DNA from 2 places in the Carnobacterium sp. CS13 genome. Region 1 is predicted to be linked to the other one. Evidence: a T-box and tRNA genes for the amino acid it is inferred to sense, from the RefSeq annotation. Region 1 holds a T-box; the other holds one or more tRNA genes.
The links. The T-box of region 1 lies ahead of JHE06_RS04195 (valine--tRNA ligase). A T-box ahead of a tRNA ligase gene usually reads a tRNA of that ligase, here a tRNA-Val.
Positions count from the first base shown of each region.

Region 2: it encodes a tRNA-Val, which carries the amino acid that the T-box ahead of JHE06_RS04195 (valine--tRNA ligase) is inferred to sense. The anticodon was not compared.

Region 1 is NZ_CP067364.1:869,530-872,791, forward strand. It holds gene JHE06_RS04185 (redox-sensing transcriptional repressor Rex) at 1-435, shown strand, start outside; gene tpx (thiol peroxidase) at 545-1,036, shown strand; T-box leader at 1,103-1,337, shown strand; gene JHE06_RS04195 (valine--tRNA ligase) at 1,417-3,262, shown strand, end outside.
Region 2 is NZ_CP067364.1:153,842-157,103, reverse strand. It holds gene JHE06_RS00750 (ATP-dependent Clp protease ATP-binding subunit) at 1-479, opposite strand, end outside; gene JHE06_RS00745 (CtsR family transcriptional regulator) at 499-966, opposite strand; tRNA gene JHE06_RS00740 (tRNA-Pro) at 1,287-1,360, opposite strand; tRNA gene JHE06_RS00735 (tRNA-Arg) at 1,390-1,463, opposite strand; tRNA gene JHE06_RS00730 (tRNA-Leu) at 1,471-1,559, opposite strand; tRNA gene JHE06_RS00725 (tRNA-Gly) at 1,612-1,683, opposite strand; tRNA gene JHE06_RS00720 (tRNA-Thr) at 1,687-1,762, opposite strand; tRNA gene JHE06_RS00715 (tRNA-Leu) at 1,784-1,868, opposite strand; tRNA gene JHE06_RS00710 (tRNA-Lys) at 1,907-1,979, opposite strand; tRNA gene JHE06_RS00705 (tRNA-Val) at 1,981-2,056, opposite strand; rRNA gene rrf (5S ribosomal RNA) at 2,086-2,201, opposite strand; rRNA gene JHE06_RS00695 (23S ribosomal RNA) at 2,294-3,262, opposite strand, start outside.

The DNA of each region.
Region 1 (3,262 bases):
ACAAAAGTATTTAATGAGTTATTGAATGTGAATAAAATCATTAAGATTGCTTTGATCGGAGTTGGAAACCTTGGGAAAGCGTTAATCGAAAATAATTTCCGTAGAGATCAAAATTTGAAAATTACATGCGGCTTCGAGAAATGTGAAGAGAATTCCGGCAAAATATTATCCGGAGTTCCGGTTTATTCGATTGATCAGATGAAAGAAGTGTTACTAAGAGAAGAAATTCATGTGGCCATCTCTACGGTCCCTAGCGAATTTTCTCAAGAGGCAGTAGAGATGTTGGTAGATGGAGGGATTACGGCGATATTAAATTTTGCTCCAGGAAGGGTTAATGTGCCGGAACACGTGGGTATCCGGTATATTGACTTAACCAGTGAAATTTTAACGTTGGTTTGTTATAATGACTGGCTGCTTCATCCAGTAGTTAAATAGGTATTCGCTTTGTAGTTAGTGAAGCAATTAAAATGGTAAAGGTTGCATTTTTCTTTCCAGCCAGCGTATACTAAAGAAGTAGGTTTATATATGAATAGGAGCGATATACATGGAAATCACAAGAAAAGGCACTCCTTTTAAAGTTGAAGGCACGCAACCCGCAGTGGGAGAACAAGCACCGGATTTTTCAGTGAAAAATTTAAAAGATGAGACCATTGAATTGAAACAATTTAACGGAAAAGTTGTTTTAATCAGTGTCGTACCGGACATTGATACACGTGTTTGTGCGGTTCAAACGAAAGCTTTCAATTCAGCAGCAAGTGCTATCGAAGGCGTACAGTTAATGACGATCTCAACAAATACAAAAGAACAACAAGAAAATTGGTGTGCTGGAGAAGGTATCGAAATGGAGATGTTGCACGATACGGATGCTTCTTTCGGCAAAGCATACGGTTTATTTGTCCCTGAAATGAATGTATTAGCGCGTTCTGTGTTTGTAATCGATGCAAGCGGAAAATTAATCTACAAAGAAATCGTATCTGAAATGGTTGATGAACCAAACTATGACAAAGCTATTGAAGTTGCAAAAGCTGCTCGTTGAGTTTAATTCCGAATTATAAAATACAGGATTGAATTACCACCTTTTCAATGCTAAAATAAGACATACTTAAAAGCGATGAACAAGAAGAGTAATGTTATTTTTGGTTTAATAGAGAAAAGAACAGATGGTGGGAGTTCTTAACCGAAATAAGATGAAGGTAGCTTGGGAGCTGACAGGGTGAAGAAAGAGTAACCTTGTACGGAGTGACGTTACGTTAAAAACGTGAAGAGAGAGGTATATTCGGGAATAACGAATATGCAAACTAGGTGGTACCGCGAATTCTAAAGCATTCGTCCTAATGATTATACATTAGGATGGGTGCTTTTTTTGTCGTTTTATATAATAGCAGCTTTAAAAAAATGAAAAAGGGGTTAAGGGACATGGCAGATGAACTGAAGATGGCGACAAAATATCAACCAAAAGAAGTTGAAGCAGGCCGCTATGAAAAATGGTTAGAAAAAGATTTGTTTAAACCAAGTGGAGACAAAACAAAGCAACCTTACTCTATTGTTATACCTCCGCCAAATGTTACTGGAAAACTTCATTTAGGGCATGCGTGGGATACAGCTTTGCAAGACATCATTATTCGACAAAAACGCATGCAAGGCTACGATACTTTGTGGTTGCCTGGAATGGATCACGCTGGAATTGCGACTCAGGCAAAAGTAGAAGAAAAATTAGCAGAAAAAGGCATTTCTCGCTATGATTTAGGTCGTGAAAAATTTATTGAAACGGTCTGGGATTGGAAAGAAGAATATGCAGAGGTTATCCGCCAACAATGGGCTAAAGTTGGAATATCAGTTGATTACAGCCGCGAGCGTTTTACATTAGATGACGGCTTGTCAGAAGCCGTAAAAAAAGTTTTCGTTACAATGTATGAAAAGAAACTGATTTATCGCGGCGAGTATATTATCAACTGGGATCCAAAAGCTAAAACAGCTTTATCAGATATTGAAGTGATCCATAAAGACGTTGAAGGAGCTTTTTACCACATGAGCTACCCGTTGTCCGATGGCAGCGGTGTTGTTGAAATTGCTACTACTCGTCCTGAAACAATGTTAGGCGATACTGCAATTGCTGTGCATCCTGAAGATGAACGTTACCAGCAATTAATTGGGAAAACTGTTTTATTACCGTTAATGAACCGTGAAATACCGATTGTTGCTGATGAATACGTTGAAAAGGACTTTGGTACAGGGGTTGTTAAGATCACCCCTGCCCATGACCCTAATGACTTTGAAGTCGGGAACCGTCATGATTTGCCGCGTGTCAACGTGATGCATGAAGATGGAACGATGAATGAGCTGGCTGGCAAGTATGCTGGAATGGATCGATTTGCAGCTCGTAAAGCAGTTGTTAAAGATCTGGAAGCAGAAGGTCATTTAATCAAAATTGAAAAAATGGTTCACAGTGTCGGACATTCTGAACGTACAGGAGTAGTAGTCGAACCGCGTTTATCAACACAATGGTTTGTTAAAATGGAGTCTTTAGCAAAAGAAGCGATAGACAATCAAGAAACAGATAACAAAGTGTCTTTTGTCCCTGATCGTTTTGAGAATACGTATATGCGTTGGATGGAAAATGTTCACGATTGGGTTATTTCACGTCAACTATGGTGGGGACATCGAATTCCGGCTTGGTACCATAAGACGACTGGCGAATTGTATGTCGGCATGGAAGCGCCGGAAAACAGCGAGGATTGGGTTCAAGATCCGGATGTATTGGACACTTGGTTTAGCTCAGCTTTATGGCCGTTTTCAACAATGGGCTGGCCAGATGAAGAAGCGGAAGATTTTAAACGGTACTTCCCAACGGACACATTGGTTACAGGCTACGACATTATTTTCTTCTGGGTCAGCCGGATGATTTTCCAGAGTTTGGAATTTACTGGAAAAAGACCGTTTAAGAACGTTTTGATTCATGGTCTGATTCGCGATGAAGAGGGACGCAAAATGAGTAAGTCATTAGGCAATGGGATTGATCCGATGGATGTGATCGATCAATATGGTGCAGATGCACTGCGCTGGTTCTTATCGAACGGATCTTCTCCTGGTCAAGATGTGCGTTTCAGTTACGATAAAATGGACGCTGCTTGGAACTTCATCAATAAAATTTGGAACGCTAGTCGTTTCGCATTGATGAATATGGAAAACTTTACTGTTGAGCAAATAGATTTGACTGGTGAAAAAACCGTTGCGGATCGCTGGATTTTAACTAAATTAAATG
Region 2 (3,262 bases), 720 kb from region 1:
GCCTTTGGACGTCTGCCTTTGCCATTTGTCACATCTGAGATCCCCATTTTTTTCAAAAGAATTTGACGGGTTTTGTTCAAACTAATATCTAAATTAGTCAAAATTTTAGACGATAAGATATCTTCTTCTCTTAATAGACCTAATAGCAAATGTTCCGTTCCTACTAAAGGAGCTCCCATTCGTCTTGCTTCGTCTGTAGCTAATGTGATTGCTTGTTTAGCTCGAGGCGAATAAGGCAAGACGGCGTTTTTCGAAACATATTTCATGGTTCCATAACCCGTGAAATGTTCTATTTCTTCTCTTACGTCTTTTTCCGTTACAGAAAATTGACGAAGTGTTTGGCCCGCAATTCCTTCTTGTTCAACCATAAGGCCCAACAAGATGTGCTCTGTCCCGACAGAATGATGACGGAATCCTTTAGCTTCTTCCTGTGCTAACATTAGAACCATTTTTGCTTTTTCTGAAAATAATTCATTCATATTTTATTACCTCCGTCTTTTAAGACTGTTCATATTTTAAATTGTTTAAAAATGCTATTAAAATGCGTGCCCGTAATTCATGTTCCAGTTTTGAGTCTAAAGATAAAACCGATTTCTCCATCGCTGATAACATTAAATTGGCTTCTCGTTTAGCTATCATATTGTCTTCGTATAACGTTTCTACGATTGAAAAAGCGTTCCTTTGAGAAATCTTATCTCCAACCACATCAATCAGCATATCCAACATTTCTGCTTCATCTAACAACTTTACTTTTATAATTCGAATATACCCGCCGCCGCCACGTTTGCTCTCAACCAAATAACCTTGTTGAACAGTAAAACGTGTGTTGATGACATAGTTAATTTGAGAAGGAACACAATTAAATCGATTTGCCATTTCACTACGCCTAATTTCGACTTGCTCATCCGTTCCAAGTACTTTCTTCAAATAAGCTTCAATGATATCCGACATATTTTGATTATTCATGTGCTATTCGTTACTGAAACAATGAAGATGTATGGTATGTATATTACCTATTTTTACCACACAATGCAACGGTGTTCTCTCAGTAACACTCCTTTTCTTTTTGTCTTAACACTAGACTTAATCGCTCGTTCCTTTTTTCCTCTAGAACAGCGTCAACCAATCAGACTAATCCTTGACTAATCCTGACTTTCATTATACGAGAAAATAAGCCATTTGAAAAGCCACACAGTCTCATTTGCCTTAAAAACTATTTAATTCTAACCAAATAAAAAAATAACCACTAATGAAATAAGTGATTATTTTTGTATTTTATTCTTTTATCGGGAAGACAGGATTCGAACCTGCGACCCCTTGGTCCCAAACCAAGTGCTCTACCAAGCTGAGCTACTTCCCGTAATGTTCTTCAATGTTAGTTTTGAAAAATGCACCCAAGAGGAGTCGAACCTCTAACCGCCTGATTCGTAGTCAGGTACTCTATCCAATTGAGCTATGGGTGCTGAATAATGGTGCCGAGGGCCGGAATCGAACCGGCACGGTGATCACTCACCGCAGGATTTTAAGTCCTGTGCGTCTACCTGTTCCGCCACCCCGGCATTTAGAACAAGCAATGATTTTTTCAAATCTTGCTTACTAGTTGGTCTAGTAAGCGGAAGACGGGGTTCGAACCCGCGACCTCCACCTTGGCAAGGTGGCGTTCTACCACTGAACTACTTCCGCAAATGGTGCCGGCTAAAGGAGTTGAACCCTCGACCCTCTGATTACAAATCAGATGCTCTACCAACTGAGCTAAGCCGGCTAATACAGTAAAAAGAATAAATGGTGCGGGTGAAGGGACTTGAACCCCCACGTCTCTCGACGCTAGATCCTAAATCTAGTGCGTCTGCCAATTCCGCCACACCCGCTAAGCGTAGCATAACTATCCATCATAGATGTTTAGTTATGAGTCATGCAGGATTCGAACCTGCGACCCTCTGATTAAAAGTCAGATGCTCTACCAACTGAGCTAATGACTCATGGTGGAGGTTAACGGGATCGAACCGCTGACCCTCTGCTTGTAAGGCAGATGCTCTCCCAGCTGAGCTAAACCTCCATGGGATAAATTAAATTTAATGAATCAATGCGCGGCAGCGTCCTACTCTCACAAAGGGAAACCCTTCACTACCATCGGCGCTAAGAAGCTTAACTGCTGTGTTCGGCATGGGAACAGGTGTGACCTTCTTGCCGTCACCACCGCACATTTTTTCATCAAGAGAACGGTGTTCTCTCAAAACTGGATAGTGTTTTTCTCTTGCAACATCGTGTCGAAACCAAGACACCGTTTAAAAAATTGGTTAAGTCCTCGACCGATTAGTATTGGTCCGCTCCATACATCGCTGTACTTCCACTTCCAACCTATCTACCTGATCATCTCTCAGGGGTCTTACTCACTTACGTGATGGGAAATCTCATCTTGAGGGGGGCTTCACGCTTAGATGCTTTCAGCGTTTATCCCGTCCACACATAGCTACCCAGCGATGCTCTTGGCAGAACAACTGGTACACCAGCGGTGTGTCCATCCCGGTCCTCTCGTACTAAGGACAGCTCCTCTCAAATTTCCTGCGCCCGCGACGGATAGGGACCGAACTGTCTCACGACGTTCTGAACCCAGCTCGCGTACCGCTTTAATGGGCGAACAGCCCAACCCTTGGGACCGACTACAGCCCCAGGATGCGATGAGCCGACATCGAGGTGCCAAACCTCCCCGTCGATGTGGACTCTTGGGGGAGATAAGCCTGTTATCCCCAGGGTAGCTTTTATCCGTTGAGCGATGGCCCTTCCATGCGGAACCACCGGATCACTAAGCCCGACTTTCGTCCCTGCTCGACTTGTAGGTCTCGCAGTCAAGCTCCCTTCTGCCTTTACACTCTACGAATGATTTCCAACCATTCTGAGGGAACCTTTGGGCGCCTCCGTTACTCTTTAGGAGGCGACCGCCCCAGTCAAACTGCCCGTCAGACACTGTCTCCCAGCCAGATCATGGCTGTGGGTTAGAGTGGTCATACAGCAAGGGTAGTATCCCACCAACGCCTCCACCAAGACTAGCGTCCTGGTTTCATCGGCTCCTACCTATCCTGTACAAGCTGTACAAACACTCAATATCAAACTGCAGTAAAGCTCCATGGGGTCTTTCCGTCCTGTCGCGGGTAACCTGCATCTTCACAGGTACTATAATTTCACCGAGTCTCTCGTTGAGACAGTGCCCAAATCATTACGCCTTTCGTGCGGGTCGGAACTTACCCGACAAGGAATTTCGCTA